DNA from 4 places in the Vibrio paucivorans genome. Region 1 is predicted to be linked to each of the others. Evidence: predicted binding sites of a transcription regulator. Region 1 holds the regulator's gene; each other region holds the start of a gene.
The links. Region 1 encodes PurR, which represses purine synthesis genes. Its sites were predicted from a motif close to TNANGNAAACGTTTNCNTNA; they were not measured.

Region 1 (5,281 bases):
CAGTCGTTAGTCACCAGCAAACATATAACCTTCACCGTGTACGGTCACAAATATTTGTGGATTCTTAGGGTCGAACTCCATCTTGGCGCGCATTCGACGAATAAGTACATCGATAGTACGGTCGTTTGGCGCATCGACTCGGTGACTGATCATATTCAGAATACGCTCTCTACTTAGCACCTGATTTGGGTGTGACGACAACGCTACCAGCAACTCATATTCTGCTTTAGTGAGCTTAACCGGCTCACCATTTCGGCTCAATGCGCGGCGCTGAGTGTCAAACGTCCACTCACCAAAGCGAACGACATTGCTGTTTTTGTCATTAGTTTCCACTACAGGCGAAACGTTGCGAGCCGCTGAAATTCGCCACAGCAGGTTTTTCACACGAACCAACAGTTCGCGCAGTTCAAAAGGTTTAGTAACGTAATCGTCGGCGCCCATTTCGAGCCCAACAATTTTGTCTATGCTATCCGTGCGCCCTGTCACCAGAATGATTCCAATATCTGACTGGCTACGTAACTCTCTTGTCAGCATCAATCCATCACCACCCGGCAAATTGATGTCCAACATCACTAAGTCGACAGAGTTTTCTTCCAACGCTTCTCGCATTTGCACGCCATCTTCGGCTTCACTAACGGTGTAACCTTCATTTTGAAAGTATCCCACTAGCTTGCTGCGAGTAACAGCATCATCTTCTACAACTAATACGTGATAGCTCATCTAGACCACTTAATCTTGATTTCAGGTTAACTTTAACAACACTATTCTATTCATAATCAGTAACAATTCTAGAAAATGCTACTTCAAAAGTAAGAAAGGTGATTTTTTATTGATTCAAAACAACCTTAGACTCGCTATTCATATCTCACTATATCTCTCTATTTTTATTCACACATGTAGTTACCGCTATTCATCTTTATTAGTTAAACTAAAGACATACCTCGAATTGGAGCTAAAACAATGCAAGAAACAAAAGCATTTAACGAAAAAAGAGCTGAAATATACTGGTGGCTATCTAGCTTATTTGCTAAAGAACTGACCGAAACGGATATTGAACAGTATCAAACCCCAGAAATTCGCTCTTTCCTCGCAGGGCTTGGTGAAAATGAAACTCTAAAACCGTCTATCGACAAGATGACTGACGCGCTCAACCGTCTAAATGACCGTGAAGACGCACAGTTAGAGCTCTCTGCAGATTTCTGCGACCTATTTTTGAAATCAGACAAAGAATCCGCTTTGCCTTATGCGTCTATGTACATCGGTAAATCGGGTCTATTGAATGACGAGCCCGCCAAAGAAATGGCGTCATTAATGGCTGAACATAGTATTGCTGTCAGCGCTTCACTTAACGAGCCAGCAGATCACATTGCGATCGAATTAGACTTCCTTGGTAACTTGATTATTCGCTCTAACGAACTTGAACAAGAACAGCACCTTGATGATGCACTGCTCGAACAAGAAAAGTTCATCCGAGAAAAGATCCTTTCTTGGGTTCCACAATTTTCGACCAAGTGTCAGTCACTCGATGAATTCGGCTTCTACGCTGCGGTAGCATCTCTATTAGTGTCTTTCCTAGAGCTAGATTGCCACTACCTCGCCGGCGAGTAATTTCACCACTCCCTAGCTAGCGACAAAATCGTCAATTGTAGTGATAGATCACTGCTATTGACGGTTTTTTCATTGCTTGCGCCACGTTTGAGGTCTAGAATCGTGACCGCAAACGATTAAAAATGAAATTGACTCAGTTTCCTGGGTAGAAATACGAACCGCTGGCTAAAAGCGGTTTTTGTGTTTTTACTACTTTGATGTAACCATTAACTAGGAGCTGACAATAATGATTGCTGCGGTGAGCCAAGGGGTAAGCCAGTATATGCAGCAGTTCTCAATAGGACAGAACCTTATGGCCACAATTAAAGATGTTGCTCGCTTAGCTGGCGTATCAACTACCACTGTTTCCCATGTAATCAACAAAACTCGCTTTGTTGCTGAAGCAACCCAAGAAAAAGTGATGGAAGCAGTTAAAGAGCTTAACTACGCTCCAAGTGCCGTTGCTCGTAGCTTGAAATGTAATACGACCCGTACCATCGGCATGTTAGTAACTCAATCAACTAACCTATTCTTCTCGGAAGTAATCGATGGTGTTGAAAGCTACTGTTACCGCCAAGGCTACACGCTCATTTTGTGTAACACCGGTGGCATTTACGAAAAGCAGCGTGACTATATCCGCATGCTAGCTGAAAAGCGCGTAGATGGTATTTTGGTCATGTGTTCTGACTTAACTGAAGAGCTACTAGAAATGTTGGATCGACATGCCGATATTCCAAAAGTAATCATGGACTGGGGCCCTGAAAGCTCTCAAGCCGATAAAATTATCGATAATTCGGAAGAAGGTGGCTACTTAGCCACTAAGTACCTTATCGATCGTGGTCACACAGACATTGCTTGCCTAAGTGGCCACTTTGAGAAAGCAGCCTGCCAAGAACGTATCCAAGGATTCAAACGTGCTTTAGGTGAAGCCAATCTATCGGTTAACGAAGATTGGATCTTAGAAGGTAACTTTGAGTGTGATACCGCTGTGCTTGCCGCAGATAAAATTGCAGCAATGGACCACAAACCAACTGCCGTATTCTGTTTCAATGACACCATGGCATTTGGCTTGATGAGCCGTCTACAACAAAAAGGGATTCGAGTACCAGAAGATATGTCTGTTATTGGTTACGACAATATCGAACTTGCTGAGTACTTCTCTCCTCCGCTAACAACGGTCCACCAACCGAAACGTCGCGTGGGTAAAAATGCCTTTGAGATCTTGCTAGAGCGTATTAAAGACAAAGAACACGAAAAGCGTGTCTTTGAAATGCATCCAGAGATTGTTGAGCGTAGTACCGTAAAAGACCTGACTAAATAGTTAGCAAGATTAATAACCTATGTGCTTTACGTGGTAGTTCAGAGATACGCAAGGCGCATAGCTTAGTCTTATTTATGGAACACATATCACATTTACAACATCCAAATGTGATACTTATTCAGATTTTTAATTACTCTTGAATTAGAAGTCACGCACAGGGCAAACCATTCGAAAGTTTGGGACGCAAAGCTTCCGGCCTACGGCATTTACTTGCTATGGTAGCGGGGTTGCCGATGGCAAACTATGCATACACAACTTTACTCCTTACTGACACAGTTTCTGCATTTTTTTGCTAACCTCTCGGACCTGATTTGGTGGCGTATTCACATACACCGAGAATATACAGCATGGACAAACCAGTACTAAAAGACTCAATGCGGCTGTTTGAACAACTAGGCCGTGTAAAATCCCGTTCAATGTTTGGCGGTTTCGGCATCTTTGTTGACGAGACAATGTTCGCTCTTGTTGTAAATGATAAGTTGCACATCCGAGCAGACGATTCAGCCGCAAAAAAATACAAAGGACAAGGCTACGAGCCTTATGTATATAAGAAACGTGGATTCCCTGTCGTTACAAAATACTTCGCATTGCCAGACGATTGGCAGGCAAACCCAAAAGCTACGCTCGATGAGGCCATTGCAGCTCTTAAAGCAGCAAAGGTTGAAAAAGAGTCTCAAGCTCAGTCGAAACCGAATCGACTAAAAGATCTTCCAAACCTAAGACTAGCGACCGAAAGGATGCTCAAGAAGGCAGGAATCGAGTCTGTTGAGCAATTGGAAGAAGCTGGCGCGGTAGAAGCATTTAAAGCCATTAAGCAGTCCCATACTTCGGATGTTGGTTTAGAGCTTCTATGGGCACTTGAAGGGGCAATTAAGGGGACTCATTGGTCAGTCATTCCACAATCGCGTCGTGAAGAGTTGGCTAATCGACTCAGCTAACCCAAGAAAAGTTCATAGAACCGGCACTCTGTGCCGGTTTTTTTGTATCTGCTGAAATTTTCTTTCCACTTAACCTGTCTTAATTCAAACAGTTTCTTGATACTAGGCGAGAATTCGCCACCAATCTCTCTGCAAGTACTTTATCTACTTTTATACTAAGAAGACATAGCAGGTAGAGCGGCCAACGTATCTTTAGGTCGGAGAATAAAAAATGAACAAAAAGCTAGTATTTGGCGTGGTATTCGTCGCACTGATTATTATTTTGGCCATGAATTTTGGTCAATACTTCACGCTTGAAAACGCTAAAGCACAGCAAGAAGCTTTAGGTAGCTTTATTGAGCAAAACTTCCTCATTGCAGCGATCAGCTACTTTCTGGCTTACGTCGCCATCACCGCTTTTTCAATTCCAGGAGCTGCTGTCGTCACACTGCTAGGCGCTGCATTATTCGGTTTTTGGACCAGTCTACTGCTGGTTTCATTTGCCAGTTCTATTGGTGCTACCCTCGCGTTTTTAAGCTCACGTTACCTATTGCGTGACTGGGTACAAAATAAGTTTGGCGAGAAGCTGCAAGTCATCAACAATGGTGTAGAGAAAGACGGCGCATTTTATCTATTTTCGTTAAGGCTTATTCCCGTATTCCCTTTCTTTTTGATTAACCTTTTAATGGGCTTAAGCCCAATTCGTACTAGCCGCTTCTACTTGGTTAGTCAGCTAGGTATGCTACCCGGCACAGCAGTTTATCTAAATGCTGGTACTCAACTAGCCCAAATTGACAGCCTATCAGGTATTGTTTCGCCAACAGTGTTGATCTCTTTTGCCCTACTCGGTGTTTTCCCTATTATCGCAAAATGGATCATGGCCAGAATCAAAGTGTCCCCTAAAGCACACAATGGAAACGCTTAATGAATATCTTCACTGCCTCCAATCCCGTTCAAGCTCATATCTTGTGTGAACTTTTACGAGCAGAAAACATTCCCTGTGAAGTTCGGGGAGAGGGGTTATTTGGTTTGCAGGGCGAATTGCCATTTGGAGAAGATTCTGCCCCATATGTATGGCTTCTTGAAGCAGAGCAGCTTAGCAAAGCCAAATCAATCGTAGAGGGCTTTCATAACAAAGAAGCATCCAGTTATGCCACCTGGGTGTGTAATAGCTGCCAAGAAGACAATGAGGGGCAGTTTGGAGCATGTTGGAAATGTGGCTCGCCTCAAGCGGAAAAGGTCGGCAACAAGTAAAGTAATTAGATTAGGGTCTGTTGACCTTTCGAGCTGTTTTTTGCAGCACTTTGTGGGAAGTTCATACAAGGCAAAGGCTTTAGAAATGAACCACAAAGGCTGCCCGAAGGGTTCGGCTAAAATCGTTTTATGCTTTGTTGAAGACTATTTGCTTAGAATGACTAGGCTACACAGTCTTCGCCTCGCCTAAAACGATTTTATC
Region 2 (5,281 bases), 1.5 Mb from region 1:
TTGGCAACGATAGCTCGCTTGCCTTCTCATGACTTTGTTGTGACGTCGGATAGAGAGTGGGTATTCAGAGCAGCCACAGCTGTAGGCGAAGGTTTTACCTTGAACAGAGGCAATATCGAACTGATGTGTTGTGTCTGGAGAGACACCAAAAACGCTGCGCATTATTTGTTGCCATTCTTTGCCATGTGGGCGAACTCGACCATAGATTTTGTGGACGATGAGATGAGCCACTTCATGGGGAATAACTTGTTCAATAAACGCCGCTTGGTTTTCTGTAAATAAAACTGGGTTGAGGCGAACTTCCCACAGTTGCAAGTAGGCTTTACCTGCTGTTTTCCCACGTAGTTTATAGCTTAGACTTGGCGTTTCAAAATGGGTTTGGAAGTATTGGCTCGCTTTATCAATGCATTGTTTTAGTTGCACTTGTGCCCGGTAGTTAAGTTCAAAATCTATCACGTTATGCCTCAGTAAAATAAAGCCCCGGAGAAAATCCGGGGCAAGATTGTAACATTAATGGCAAACGAAAATAGAAGGTTGGAGACCTAATGTTTTTTCTTTATCGTTGCATGATAAGCATGCCAAGTACCGTAGCCTAAGATTGGCATGGTAAACAGCATTCCTATCCCGTACGTGGCAAAACCAATCAAGATACCGCCACAAATTAACCCTGCCCAAACGATCATGGCTGGGATATTCGATTTTACAGCGTTAAAGCTAGAGAATACCGCCGTCATAATGTCGACTCGACGCTCCATCATTAATGGAATCGAAAAAGCCGAGACACTGAATACAATGCACGCAAGAACAAACCCGACAACAGAGCCAGTGATCAAGAATGGTAAAAATTCAGTGAGAGGCGCGCCTTCTACCGACGGATAGAGCACATGTAGCAATGCTGCGATACGCATCCAAAAGATCATGGCGATGGCGAGAAATACGGCAAACGTCCATTGAGAAGTCGAGTTGCGGCCAATTGCTTTCATCGAGTGTAGTAAGCTTGCGTTGTGACCTTTTTCCCTTTCCCAGCTAGCATCGTAGAGCCCTAGAGCTAGGAAGGGGCCGATGAGCATATAAACAACCAGACTTGGCATTACAACCAAGTGGGTGCCTTGCCATTGTACTAACAGCACAATACCGACTGCCGCTAACATAAAGCAGAAACCGTAAAATGCACTGATGAAAGGCATGCGGATAAAGTCGTGTAACCCTAGCGATAGCCAGTGAAACGGCGCTGACACACTAAGCTGATTACACGGTATGGTTCGAGCGTATTCGTTATCTGGGACTTCCTTTCGTTTATCTTGAAAGTCCGATGGATTAACCGTACGAGGCATAGATCCTCCTTGATCGATTCACGTTCAATACCAAGCCTGAGCTAAGTATTGGTAGATTCGATGCCTGCTTTGGCGATACAAACAGTTCGACTTAAAAAGCACTCACAGCAAAGCCCTGCATCACGTTGTTAGTGAAGTTTCTTTCTACTTGCGTTTAGAAACTTATTTGAGTCTCGAAACCTATGGGTAGATAGAAAAATTAACACCTTATTAACTATTGGCGTGAATGACGAAAATTACAAATAACAGACATAAAAAAAGCCCTTACTTATTAGTAAGGGCTTTTTAAATCTAGCTAGTGATTACTTGATGCCAGCGAACTCGCGTAGTAATGCCGCTTTATCTGTTGCTTCCCAAGGGAATTCTTCACGACCGAAGTGGCCGTAGGCTGCAGTCTTCTTGTAGATTGGTTGAAGAAGGTTCAGCATTTCTTGTAGGCCGTATGGACGTAGGTCGAAGTTTTGACGAACAGCTTCGATAATGATGTCGTGAGATACTTTCTCAGTGCCGAATGTTTCAACCATGATAGAAGTTGGATCTGCAACACCGATAGCGTAAGAAAGTTGGATTTCACAACGGTCCGCCATGCCAGCAGCGACGATGTTTTTAGCAACGTAACGAGCTGCGTAAGCTGCGCTGCGGTCTACTTTTGATGGATCTTTACCAGAGAATGCACCACCACCATGACGAGCCGCACCGCCGTATGTATCTACGATGATTTTACGACCAGTTAGACCACAGTCACCCATTGGACCACCGATTACGAAACGGCCTGTTGGGTTGATGAAGAAGTTAGTGTCTTTAGTGATCCACTCAGAAGGCAGTACAGGCTTGATGATCTCTTCCATTACCGCTTCACGTAGGTCTGGAGTCGTTACTGAATCACAGTGCTGAGTAGAAAGTACAACAGCATCAATACCAACGATCTTACCTTGGTCGTATTGGAACGTTACCTGAGATTTTGCATCTGGGCGTAAGAAATCTAGCTTACCGCTTTTACGTACTTCAGCTTGTTTTTCAACAAGGCGGTGAGAGTAAGTGATCGGAGCTGGCATTAGAATGTCAGTTTCGTTTGTTGCGTAACCGAACATGATGCCTTGGTCGCCCGCGCCTTGCTCTTTAGGATCTGCTTTATCAACACCTTGGTTGATGTCTGGAGACTGCTTACCAATTGTGTTTAGAACAGCACAAGAGTCAGCATCAAAGCCCATGTCTGAATGAACGTAGCCAATTTCACGTACAGTTTCACGAGTGATTTCTTCGATATCAACCCATGCAGAAGTCGTGATTTCACCACCAACCATTACCATGCCTGTTTTCACGTACGTTTCACACGCAACGCGAGCTTTCTTATCTTGTTCTAAGATGGCATCAAGAACAGCATCAGAAATTTGGTCTGCGATTTTATCTGGATGGCCTTCTGAAACAGACTCAGAAGTGAACAGGTGCTTAGCCATGAGAGCTCCACTTAAATTAGTTATAACGGCTGGTGTTGTTAACCAACCGTAATGAAATACAGTAAATTTTGTAGGTGTTTCTACATCTAGACGTCTATTCTAGTTTTGAACGCTCGAATTACAAGCTCTTTTTTCTTATCGAAGATAACCAAACGTTTGCTTCGGCAAAGCTTAAATTTAGTTACTTTGAATCAAAATGCTAAAAATTACGCTGAATTGCTAGAATTCTGCCAGTAAAACGTTTGCAGAGACAAAATCCCTTTGAGACAATATCGCGCGCTGATTTTTCAGCCTCTAACCACACATTTCGAATTCGCTTAATGCACTCAGGAGCAGTCATGTCTTCTCGTAAAGATCTAGCAAATGCAATCCGCGCACTTAGCATGGATGGCGTACAACAAGCCAACTCTGGCCACCCAGGCGCACCAATGGGTATGGCAGATATCGCCGAAGTTCTTTGGCGTTCTCACCTAAACCACAACCCAGCAAACCCTGAGTGGGCCGACCGCGACCGTTTTGTATTGTCAAACGGCCACGGTTCAATGCTGATCTATTCTTTGCTGCACCTATCAGGTTACGAGCTATCAATCGATGATCTGAAAAACTTCCGTCAATTGCACTCTAAGACTCCAGGCCATCCAGAGTACGGTTACGCGCCGGGTGTTGAAACAACAACAGGTCCACTAGGCCAAGGTATCACTAACGCTGTTGGTATGGCGCTGGCTGAGAAAACTCTAGCAGCACAATTCAACAAAGAAGGCCACGACATCGTTGACCACTTCACTTATGCATTTATGGGTGATGGCTGTCTGATGGAAGGTATTTCTCACGAAGCATGTTCTCTAGCGGGTACGCTAGGCCTTGGTAAACTTATTGCTTTCTGGGATGACAACGGTATTTCTATCGACGGTGAAGTTGAAGGTTGGTTCTCTGACGACACGCCTAAGCGTTTTGAAGCTTATGGCTGGCACGTCATCCCAGCGGTAGACGGTCACGATTCAGCTGCAATCAACGCTGCTATTGAAGCAGCTAAAGCCGATCCACGTCCTACACTAATCTGTACTAAGACGATCATCGGTTTTGGTTCGCCAAACAAGTCTGGTTCACACGATTGTCACGGTGCTCCGCTAGGCGCTGAAGAAATCGCAGCAACTCGCAAAGAACTTGGCTGGGAACACGGTCCATTTGAAATTCCAGCGGACATCTATGCTGAGTGGGACGCAAAAGAAGCAGGCGCAGCTAAAGAAGAAGCTTGGAACGCTAAGTTTGAAGCGTACGCTGCGGCTTACCCGGCAGAAGCTGCTGAGCTTAAACGTCGTCTAAACGGTGAACTACCTGCACAGTGGGAAGAGAAAACAAACCAAATCATTGCTGATCTTCAAGCTAACCCAGCAAACATCGCATCACGTAAAGCGTCTCAAAACGCACTAGAAGCATTTGGTGCTATGCTACCTGAATTCCTAGGCGGCTCTGCTGACCTTGCACCTTCTAACCTAACTATGTGGTCTGGCTCTAAGTCTGTTTCTGCTGAAGATCCAGCGGGTAACTACATCCACTACGGTGTACGTGAATTCGGTATGACAGCGATCATGAACGGTATCGCTCTGCATGGTGGTTTCGTACCATACGGTGCTACTTTCCTAATGTTCATGGAATACGCTCGTAACGCAATGCGTATGGCTGCTCTGATGAAAGTTCAGAACATCCAAGTTTACACGCACGACTCTATCGGTCTTGGCGAAGATGGTCCAACTCACCAACCTGTTGAGCAAATGGCGTCACTACGTTTGACTCCAAACATGAGCACATGGCGTCCATGTGACCAAGTTGAGTCTGCAGTAGCTTGGAAACTGGCTATCGAGCGTAAAGACGGTCCAACGTCTCTCATCTTCTCTCGTCAAAACCTTGCACAGCAAGAGCGTAACGAAGAGCAAGTAGCAAACATCGCACGTGGTGGTTACATCCTGAAAGATTGCGAAGGCAAGCCAGAGCTTATCCTTATCGCTACAGGTTCTGAAGTTGAACTAGCGGTTAACGCTGCGGCTGAACTAACAGCTGAAGGTAAGAAGGTACGTGTAGTATCTATGCCTGCAACTGACGCATTCGACAAGCAAGACGCTGAGTACCGTGAATCTGTACTTCCATCTGACGTAACAGCTCGTATCGCTGTAGAAGCTGGCATCGCTGACTTCTGGTACAAGTACGTTGGCTTCGGTGGCAAGATCATCGGTATGACAACATTCGGCGAATCTGCACCAGCAGGCGAGCTATTCAAGATGTTCGGTTTCACTACTGAAAACGTAGTAAACACAGCGAAAGAGCTTCTAGCGTAACGCTTTATTAGCTTCTTCTAGTAATAAAATTAAAGCCCAGCGACGCATACCGTCTCTGGGCTTTTTCGTATTTGTCTAACAAGTAAATAGATATCTTTATCCATTGAGATTGATTATAATTTTCAAAATTGATCTCGCTCAAGTTTATCCTCAATGA
Region 3 (5,281 bases), 990 kb from region 1:
GATATTTGCCAGCCAAGGCGCAACGACGGGCTGAACTTGGCTTAAGACGTCGGTGTCAGGCTGAACTAGGTGGTTGATGGTGACATTAATCAGCGACCAGCCTTGTGGAAATTGTTCTGCTTGCCCTGAAATATCAGCCCCGCGCCAGCGGAAAGAGGCGCCATAAATGGTGCTGTTTTCCTGTTTTAGCTCCGCATCGATCAATAATGAGTTCAGAGCTTCACCGTAGTAGTAGATCTGTTCGGCTGAAAGCTGAATATCACCAAACGGAATGTGTTGCGTTGGCTTATCCCAATGTGGCTGCTTGATCTGTACATTCACTCCTCGTGCAACAACGTCTTGATTGGAGAAATCAAAGTTATTCAGTGCCAGTTGGTGCAGTTCAATATTATCTATGGGCAGCTTGGCAAGCTCCTGATCTTGCAGGCTTAGACCATCAATCAGTATGCTATCAATCTGCAGCTTGTTATCTTGGAAAATCGATGAGTTAAACCAAATATCTGTTTGTGGGATATAAATAGGATTGGAATTCGTTTGAAGTGTTAAGCCTTTAATCGTGAAGTGGAAAGGGGCTTGGTAGCGGACACTTTCAACGTGAGCGTCATTGCCATAACGTTGCTGGAGTAGATAGTTTGCTAGCTTGGCGGAATAAGGGGTTTGTGACACAGTAAACAGCGCTGCAATGCAGATCGCTATAACAATTATCACAACTGCTAATGCAGTCAGTAGTTTCTTAGCCAAAGCTCTAACCAAATCCTTATGAATGTGCTGTTAGCTTGAAACAAATGCAGCAACTGTTCAATAAAAAAAGCCCCTCTTTAGAGGGGCTTGTAGCATAGTTAACAGTTTTATCGCGTGTTGCGATTAGTCTAGTTGAGGGCCTGCCGCAACCAGAGACTGACCTTCAGCGTTATCGGTGTATTTATCAAAGTTGTTGATAAAGCGACCCGCTAGATCTTTTGCTTTGCTTTCCCATTGTAGAGGGTCGGTGTAAGTATCACGTGGATCTAAGATGTTAGGGTCAACATCATGTAGCGCCACTGGCACCTCTAGGTTAAAGATCGGGATGTGCTTAGTTTCCGCTTGCTCAATTGAGCCATCTAAAATGGCATCAATGATCGCACGTGTATCTTGAATCGAGATACGCTTGCCGCTGCCATTCCAACCTGTGTTGACCAGGTAAGCTTCAGCACCAGCAGCTTCCATGCGTTTAACCAACACTTCTGCGTACTTAGTTGGGTGCAGGGTTAGGAAAGCAGCACCAAAACAAGCTGAGAATGTTGGTGTTGGCTCTGTAATTCCACGCTCAGTGCCCGCAAGTTTTGCTGTAAAGCCTGATAGGAAGTGGTATTTGGTTTGCTCAGGTGTCAGCTTTGAAACCGGAGGTAATACACCAAATGCGTCTGCCGATAGGAAGATCACTTTATTTGCGTGACCGCCTTTTGATACAGGCTTAACGATGTTCTCAATGTGGTGAAGTGGGTAGGAAACACGAGTGTTTTCTGTTTTTGAACCATCATCAAAGTCGATCGAACCGTCAGAACGAACGGTCACGTTCTCAAGAAGTGCATCGCGGCGGATTGCATTGTAAATATCAGGTTCAGCTTCTTTCGAAAGCTTGATGGTTTTTGCGTAGCAGCCACCTTCAAAGTTGAAGACACCATCGTCATCCCAGCCGTGCTCGTCATCACCAATTAGTGCACGTTTAGGATCGGTAGACAGGGTTGTTTTACCCGTACCCGATAAGCCGAAGAAGATAGCCACATCGCCATCTTGACCCATGTTAGCGCTACAGTGCATTGATGCGATGTCTTTAAGCGGAAGGAAGTAGTTCATCATTGCGAACATGCCTTTCTTCATCTCGCCACCGTACCAAGTACCGCCAATAAGTTGCATGCGCTCAGTTAGGTTGAAGACAGTGAAGTTTTCAGAGTTCAGACCATGCTCTTCCCACTTCTCGTTAGTGCACTTAGCACCATTCATGACCACGAAATCAGGTTCGAACGTTGCTAGTTCTTCTTCCGTTGGGCGAATGAACATGTTTTTCACGAAGTGCGCTTGCCAAGCGACTTCAGTAATGACACGAATGCTCAGGCGAGTATCAGGGTTGGCACCACAGTATCCATCGATGACGAATACACGCTTGCCAGACAGTTGTTCCGTCACTTTCGCTTTAAGATCGTTCCATACTGCTTGGTCGATTGGCTTGTTATCATTTTTCACCGCATCGGATGTCCACCACATGTGTTCTTCAGTAGTTGCGTCTTTAACGATGTATTTATCTTTTGGTGAGCGGCCAGTAAAAATACCAGTATCCACGGCGACGGCGCCTAGCTCTGTTACTACGCCTTTTTCGTAGCCTTCTAGATCAGCGCGAGTCTCTTCTTCGAACAACATTTCGTAGCTAGGGTTACGAATAACCTCTTTGACGTTTTGCAGCCCGTGCTTGGTAAGATCAATTGTTGCAGCCTTTGTATGTTCCATAACGGTCATAGGTGCTCCTTATTAGGATATTTTGTAGGGATTTTGTAAGTATTTTTAATTTTTATATGCTCACCATGTTAGCAACGGGTCTTACGACAAACAGGGATATAGCTCAAAATATACCCATGATTTTTGTGGGGTTTAAGCGTCCCGTCACATATTGGTACTGCTATTTTATCTCGCCCGCAAACCTTTGCGCTAGATCAAATGAATTATTAATATCAAAAAATTAAGTACGCTATTCGGTCGCTTGTAGGCCTTGATTTGTCAGGCTTTGATCACAAAAAAAGCCAACATAAAGTTGGCTTTTTCTCAGTGCTAATTAGCTTGTTGTTTAAGGCGAATTAATGCAGCGTATCGTTACCAGAGGATGCGTGACGGTAAAGCTCTTTGATCTCACCTTCATCGAACGAGTAATTCGTGCCACAGTAATCACAATGTAAAGAAACTGATCCTTCAGTGGCCAAAATGTCATAAATTTCATCTTGGCTGACTGTGATGATTGCTGCGCCACTTCGCTCGCGTGAACAACCACAATGAAATACGACAGGCTGTGGCTCAAACAAGCGCACTTTCTCTTGGTTGTACAAACGGTAAAGAAGTTCGTTTGCTTCAAGAGTGAATAGCTCTTCATCTTTCACTGTGTCGGTCAATTGCTCTAGATGCTCGAAGTCATCTGGGGAGCCTGTGCCGTCTGGCATGACTTGCAGTAGCATACCTGCTGCATGTGCTTTGCCTTCTACTTCACCTGTGCGAATCCAAATACGCGTTTTCAGCTGTTCAGAGTTAGCAAAGTAGCCTTCTAGAATAGAAGCGAGATCATCGCCTTCTAAACCAACGATACCTTGATAGCGTTCGCCTTTCTTTGGCTCAATAGTGATTACTAAATGGCCTTTGCCCATCAACTGATGGATTGATGCATCATCAGCAATATCGCCATCCCAGCGAGCGACACCACGGATTTTCTGGTCGTGGTCGCCATTGATTACAGCCAGTGATACAGGGCCATCACCTTGCAGTTGCATAGTGATTGAACCTTCGAACTTCAGTGTGGCGGTAAGAAGGGTAGTTGAAACGAGTAGCTCACCGAGTAGTTTTTGAATTGCTACTGGGTATTCCTTGCTGGAAATAATCTGTTGGTACGCTTCATCAACTTGTACCAACTCACCACGTACTGATAGGTCTTCAAATAAGTAGCGATTTAAAACGTTGTTTGCCATCAGGCTATTCCTCTCAAGAATGTGTGGAGCTTACTGGTGTTTAAACTTAATGATGTCGCGACGCTGCTTTTTGTCAGGGCGACGTTCAGGGCTAGGGTTGTGAGCATGAAGCTTACGCTGCATGGCATTTTGCTCTCGTTTGGCAACACTCTCGGACGTTTCTGAGTACAGTGTTTGCGCGATAGGAGCGCCCTTGCGTTGATCTGATAGAATTTCGACCACAACGGTTTTTTCTTCATGCCCCTGTCTTAGGGTAATCGTTGCGCCAAGCTCAACTATCTTGCTTGGTTTACTACGTTGACCATTATAATGGACTTTACCGCCGTCAACCATGTTTCGAGCGATAGAGCGGGTTTTATAAAATCTTGCGGCCCATAACCATTTATCAAGTCTAACGGCAACTGAATTGGAACTCATTGTGAAGAAACACCTCTAATTTATTCGGCATACTATCGATTAATGTTGGTAACAATGGTGTTGTGCTCCCAGTTTTTCAAGGTAAGGGGCAATTTTTGACAGTAATTCGATGTCGTTCAAAACAGCTATGTTATATTGAATAAACCCTGTAACTGCATGATCATAAAAACTTCACAAGCAGTCTCGTAGGATCTAAAAGAGTAAGGATTTTTTGGTGAGGCAGAACCAAATCGAAAGGAACACGGCTGTTATTTGGCTGCAAAACCTAGTCAGCAAAACACCCAATCTACAAGTCAAAGCCAGTTGGACGATCACGGCTTTGCTTTTAGCCTTGTCTGCTTGGTTACTCGGCCAAATGTTCTGGATGCTCCAAGGCGAGCAACAAGCTGTGCCTAAGTGGTCACCAAAAGCGGTGGCGACGACCACGACGACAAGTAACGGGGTTAATATCTCTGACTTACAAAAAAGTGAGCTGTTTGGTGAGTATCAGGCCGATAAAAAACCAGTCGAAGTTGCGCCAGTAGTGCAAGACGCACCAAAAACGCGATTAAATTTAACCTTAGTGGGTGTAGTAGCCAGCAGCAATGCCAGCCGAGGCTTAGCGGTCATTGCCAACCGAGGTTCTCAAGCAACTTACGGCATCAATGAACAAATTGAAGGGACTCGCGCTAGTTTGAAAGCCGTTCTTGCTGATCGCGTCATCATTGATAACGCAGGCCGTGACGAAACATTGATGCTAGACGGCATAGATTACAGTAAACGAGCGGCCCCTACTGAATCACGCCCTAAACCGGCCTTATCTGTGGGCAATAACGCGCACAATCAGGCTAATCAACTAGAAAAGATTCGCCAACAAATCACCAAAGATCCCCAGCAGATTTTCCAATATGTTCGCATGTCTCAAGTAAAGAGAGATGGCGACGTCGTGGGGTATCGAGTGACACCTGGAAAACAACCTGAACTGTTTCGCTCTGTTGGACTCCAAAGTGGGGATATTGCGGTACAGATTAATGGGCAGGATCTGACTGACCCAAAAGCAATGAGCAACGTGTTTAAGTCAATAACGGAATTAAGCGAGCTCAACCTGACCGTTGAACGAGATGGTCAGCAACATGATATCTACATTGAATTTTAGTACTGCTGCCGGAGTGCATCAGGGT
Region 4 (5,281 bases), 1.4 Mb from region 1:
CGTCTGGAGAGTGTGGGAATTTGATGGTAGGGCCAAATGACACCATATCCATATTAGGGTAAGGCTTCTTGAATAAACCACACTCAAGACCTGCGTGAATCACCATGATGTTTGGCTTGTGACCGTAGATACCTTCGTACATATCACGGAAGATAGCCATGATTTCGGAATCTGCATTTGGTTTCCAGCCAGGGTAAGCACCAGAAAACTCAATTTGAGCACCAGCAAGTTCAGCAACAGACGTTAGCATCCCTTCGACTTGGCTGCGGCCAGAATCGATCAGTGAGCGAACTAGGCACAGCACGGTAATCTTGCTTGCATCTGTGGTAATAACGCCAACATTCAGTGAAGTTTCAACCACGCCTTCAATTTCGTCACTCATACGAATCACGCCATTCGGGCATGCGTTCAATGCAGCAATGAAGCGTTGCTGATCAGCAACTGCAATCACATCTGAAGCAGACTCTATAGCTTCGTTGAACGAGACAATGTTAGTTTCTACTTTACCAAGCTCTTCTTTCAGCAAGTCTGTATAGTAAGAAAATAGCTCAGCCAGTTTAGCTTCGTTTTCAGCTGGCACCGCTACTGTTACGAAGGCTTCACGTGGGATAGCATTGCGTAGACTACCACCGCGGAACTCAACAAGACGCAGATCTAATTCTTGCGCGTGGCCCGCTAGGAAACGCGCAACCAGTTTGTTTGCATTGCCACGACCTGTGTGGATATCACAGCCAGAGTGGCCACCTTTAAGACCTTTTAATGTTAGCTGACGAGTAACGTAGCCCGCAGGAAGTGCTTCACGAGCGATGTCGAAGGTCATTGAGCCATCGATACCACCAGCACAGCCCATGTATACTTCGCCCTCTTGCTCTGAATCTGTGTTGAGAAGGATCTCTCCTTCTAGCCAACCCGCTTCTAATCCAAAGGCGCCTGTCATACCAGCTTCTTCATCAACGGTTAGTAGGACTTCCAGTGGACCATGTTTGATTTCATTTGATGCCAGTACGGCAAGACAAGACGCCATACCCATACCGTTGTCAGCACCTAGAGTTGTACCTTTGGCTGTCACCCATTCCCCATCAATATATGGTTGGATTGGATCTGTAGTGAAGTCGTGGTCTGTATCTTCATTTTTTTGCGGCACCATATCAATGTGCGCTTGAAGAACAACACCTTTCTTGTTTTCCATTCCGGCTGTCGCTGGCTTTTTGATAAAAACGTTGCCAGTTGGGTCTCGGCGAACCTCTAAACCTTGTTCAGTTGCCCAGCTCACAATGTATTGTGCTAGCGCTTCTTCGTGCTTTGATGGGTGAGGGATAGAACAGATCTTATCGAAAAACTGCCACAGTGGAGCTGGTGACAAGTTGCTGATTTCAGAATGGAATTCAGACACGGATGACTCCTTTTGTAATAATTTGCCATATCTTTTGGTGGTAATTGGCTGATAATGTAGTTTGATTATCTAGATATGACCTACGATGTAGTGATGTACAGCATACCACTCCCTTTATCGAGCGAGTAGTCTAGTGAGTGATGAAATTGTTTATTAATGTCACAGAACATCTACATTCCTCGAACGCTTAGTGTGTAACTCATTGAGTATTAAATCACGCAGACTGGCTGATGATTTTGTAATTTAATTACTCAATTCTTTTGATGTAAGTCAATAAATGAAAATTATGTGATTTTAATCACTCTTTTTCTTGTAATTAAATTTCTTGGTGGTATATTTGTACACAACTTCGAAAGAGAAGACAAAATGCTCAAAGGATGAGTCCGTTTTATCGCCTCCAAGGAACCGAGAAATCAACCGTATGTTTAATTGATTTAAAAGGTGATAGTTATGAAAGGTTTACCATCTGCAATGTTCTGGCTTAACAGCTCTGTTTACACTAGCAACTTTGCATACCCTACTAGCTTTGGCTACTAATTAGCGGAAGCTTGTAACTCGAACAGTTTGTTCACCCCTATATATTGGAATTTTTTTTACAGCGCTTGCTGCTGACATGATTCAACCGCCACTCAAATTGAGTGGCGTTTTTTTATCTTTAAATTGAAGTGCTTAAAACTTCGCCGCCAACAAATACTTTCCCCAGTGAATGATAATCACCGGTTTCTATTCTCTAAAACTCATATCAAATCGCACATTTGCTCCGTCATACACAATGAAAGTTTGCGACATGGTGCAAAAAAGCATCACTTAGACTTTTGCTGCCTATCTTTCTATTAATTTGAATTATAAGAACTTTTGTCTAGAGTTATTGTATTGCCTGCATATTGAAATCGTCATAACTCTAGCAAAACCTAATTAGAGTCTTAATTCTATCTGGAATTTAGTATTTGATAACTTTATAATCTGCAGCCAATCGATTACGCAACCGTTTACTTTTTACCCATTGTAGGATTCGAACATGCTCGAAAGACTATTTAAACTCAGCGAACACGGAACCACCGTTAGAACTGAAATTATTGCAGGTGTGACTACCTTCCTGACCATGGCTTACATTATCTTTGTAAACCCAGCAATGCTGTCAGATGCAGGTATGGACCACGGTGCTGTGTTTGTTGCAACCTGTTTAGCTGCGGCTATCGGCTGTTTCATCATGGGCTTTGTTGCTAACTACCCAATCGCTCAAGCACCAGGTATGGGCTTGAACGCATTCTTTACTTACGCCGTTGTGCTAGGTATGGGTTATACATGGCAAGTGGCATTGGCGGCTGTATTTGTATCCGGTGTGCTGTTCATCTTACTCAGCGTGTTCAAAATTCGTGAGTGGATCATCAACTCAATCCCAATGTCACTGCGTACTGGTATCTCTGCTGGTATCGGCTTATTCCTCGCTTTTATCGCACTTAAAAACGCTGGTATTGTTGTTGATAACCCTGCGACACTGGTTTCGCTTGGTTCAATCACCTCGCTACCAGCAGTGCTCGCTTCAATCGGTTTTTTCTTAACTATCGCTCTAGTTCACCGTGGCATGAAAGGTGCGGTTATGGTGGCGATTCTAGCGGTAACAGGTCTAGGTCTAGTTTTTGGCGACGTACAGTGGGCAGGCATTATGTCAGCGCCACCAAGCATTGCACCAACCTTCATGCAGCTAGATTTTTCTGCAGTGTTTGAAATCGGCATGATTTCGGTTGTGTTCGCATTCCTATTTGTCGATTTGTTCGATACAGCGGGCACACTAGTCGGCGTGGCGCAAAAAGCAGATCTAATCGGCAAGGATGGCAAAATCCCACGTCTAAATCGTGCACTTCTAGCGGACTCTACTGCAACATCTGCAGGTGCATTGCTGGGTACGTCAAACACAACTTCTTACATTGAAAGTGTTGCCGGTGTTGCAGCTGGTGGCCGTACAGGTTTAACTGCTGTAGTTGTTGGCATTTTGTTCCTTCTTGCATTATTCTTCTCGCCATTAGCTGGTATGATCCCTGCCTACGCGACCGCTGGGGCGCTATTTTATGTTGCAATCCTAATGCTTTCTGGATTGGTGAGCATTGATTGGCGAGATCTGACAGAGGCGGCACCGGTAGTAGTGACTTGTTTACTCATGCCGTTAACGTTCTCTATTGCGGAAGGTATCTCACTAGGTTTTATCGCTTACGCTGCAATTAAGTTATTTAGTGGTAAGGGCCGCGAAGTATCCATGAGTGTATGGATTATGTCGGCAATCTTTATCATCAAGTACATCGTAGCTTAATGAATTCACAACATTTCAAATATTAGGTTTTTTACAATGAGCAATAAATTCATTATCACTTGGGACAACATGCAGACATACTGTCGTCAACTGGCAGAAAAGCAAATGCCTGCAGAGCAATGGAAAGGCATCTGGGCGGTAAGCCGTGGTGGTCTTGTTCCTGGTGCAATCTTGGCTCGTGAACTGGGAATTCGTTACGTAGATACTATTTGTATCTCAAGCTACGACCACGATCATCAACGTGATATGAGCGTGCTAAAAGCGCCAGAAGGTGACGGCGAAGGTTACCTAATCGTTGAAGACCTAGTCGACAGTGGTGACACTGCACGTAAACTTCGTGAAATGTACCCTAAAGCGAAGCTTATCGCAGTATGTGCTAAGCCATCTGGTGTTGAGCTGCTAGACGACTACGTTGTTGATATCGCTCAAGACACTTGGATCGAGCAACCTTGGGATATGACGATTCAGTACGCTGAGCCAATCAATCGCAAGCAAAAATAAGCGATTGCTTAAATTCTTGGAAAAAGACCCTTTATAGGGTCTTTTTTTTTATTACTATTAGAGCAGATTCACGCTAAGCAATAGAGCTCCCTATGTCTGAAGAAGTCAGCAAGAACCTCTCCGAAACCTTGTTTGTTAAGCATAAGCAAGCAAGAGAAACCTCGGCCCTCACTCAATACATGCCAAGCAACCAAAGTGTGTTGGACGAGAAGAAAAGCAACCCAGATACGGCTTGGTACCGTAATCTGCATCGTTTGCAGTGGGCTTGGCAGGGCGTTGACCCAATAGAACAAGAAGCTGTATTGGCGAAGATAGCGTCTTCTAAGCATTCGAGAACGGAAGACAACTGGCTTGATACCGTGATGGGCTATCACAGCGGTAACTGGGCGTATGAATGGACCAAGCTTGGTATGGAACACCAACGCCGTTCAGGCACGCTAGACGGAGAATCAGCTGCAGATGAACTATTTACCGCTTCTCTATGTTTCAGTATTGCGGGCTACCCTCATTTAAAAAATGATAACTTAGCCGCACAAGCTCAGGTGCTTGCACATAATGCCTATGCGGAAGGAGCCAAAAAGACCAAGTACGTCATTAAGCAACTCGAAATCCCGTATCAAAACAAAAAAGTCACGGTCAATTTGCATTTGTCGAATACTGAAAAGCCGCAGCCAGTGGTCATAGTATGTGCTGGCCTAGATAGCTTGCAGTCGGATATGTGGAAGTTGTTCAAAAATCACTTTGCGAAACGTGATATCGCCATGCTAACCGTCGATATGCCTTCCGTTGGCCACAGTTCTCATTGGCCGCTGTCTGAGGATTCATCTAGCTTAGTGCAAGCTGTGGTGAATGAATTGCCAAAATTACCTTGGGTTGATCATTTCAAAGTGGGGTTGATTGGTTTCCGCTTTGGTGGCAATGCGATGGTGCGTTTGTCTTTCTTGGAGCAAGATAAAATCAAAGCGTGTGTTTCATTGGGTGCCCCAATTCATGATGTGCTGTCTTCACCGGATAAACTTAAGCAGATGTCGAAAATGTACTTAGATGTACTGGCGTCTCGGTTAGGTAAGTCGGTGGTG

Region 2: metK (methionine adenosyltransferase) is a predicted target of PurR. The motif match lies at 2,936-2,955, and genes of this name have one in related genera.
Region 3: pckA (phosphoenolpyruvate carboxykinase (ATP)) is a predicted target of PurR. The motif match lies at 2,666-2,685, and genes of this name have one in related genera.
Region 4: ACXABW_RS11550 (NCS2 family permease) is a predicted target of PurR. The motif match lies at 2,371-2,390, and genes of this name have one in related genera.

Annotation. Positions count from the first base shown of each region.
Region 1 covers NZ_CM133230.1:1,087,722-1,093,002, reverse strand. Annotated here, with positions in the region: gene torR (two-component system response regulator TorR) at 7-720, opposite strand; gene torD (molecular chaperone TorD) at 961-1,608, shown strand; gene purR (HTH-type transcriptional repressor PurR) at 1,901-2,908, shown strand; cyclic di-GMP riboswitch class I at 3,057-3,143, shown strand; gene ACXABW_RS05195 (TfoX/Sxy family DNA transformation protein) at 3,256-3,846, shown strand; gene ACXABW_RS05190 (TVP38/TMEM64 family protein) at 4,058-4,750, shown strand; gene ACXABW_RS05185 (putative signal transducing protein) at 4,750-5,079, shown strand.
Region 2 covers NZ_CM133230.1:2,922,711-2,927,991, reverse strand. Annotated here, with positions in the region: gene ACXABW_RS13240 (SprT family zinc-dependent metalloprotease) at 1-456, opposite strand, end outside; gene ACXABW_RS13235 (DUF2189 domain-containing protein) at 543-1,334, opposite strand; gene metK (methionine adenosyltransferase) at 1,637-2,791, opposite strand; gene tkt (transketolase) at 3,130-5,124, shown strand; gene ACXABW_RS13220 (glycosyl hydrolase 2 galactose-binding domain-containing protein) at 5,278-5,281, shown strand, end outside.
Region 3 covers NZ_CM133230.1:94,480-99,760, forward strand. Annotated here, with positions in the region: gene ACXABW_RS00425 (AsmA family protein) at 1-741, opposite strand, end outside; gene pckA (phosphoenolpyruvate carboxykinase (ATP)) at 865-2,493, opposite strand; gene hslO (Hsp33 family molecular chaperone HslO) at 2,829-3,704, opposite strand; gene hslR (ribosome-associated heat shock protein Hsp15) at 3,735-4,121, opposite strand; gene gspC (type II secretion system protein GspC) at 4,372-5,256, shown strand.
Region 4 covers NZ_CM133230.1:2,519,578-2,524,858, reverse strand. Annotated here, with positions in the region: gene ACXABW_RS11555 (aminoacyl-histidine dipeptidase) at 1-1,393, opposite strand, end outside; gene ACXABW_RS11550 (NCS2 family permease) at 2,412-3,701, shown strand; gene gpt (xanthine phosphoribosyltransferase) at 3,738-4,202, shown strand; gene frsA (esterase FrsA) at 4,295-5,281, shown strand, end outside.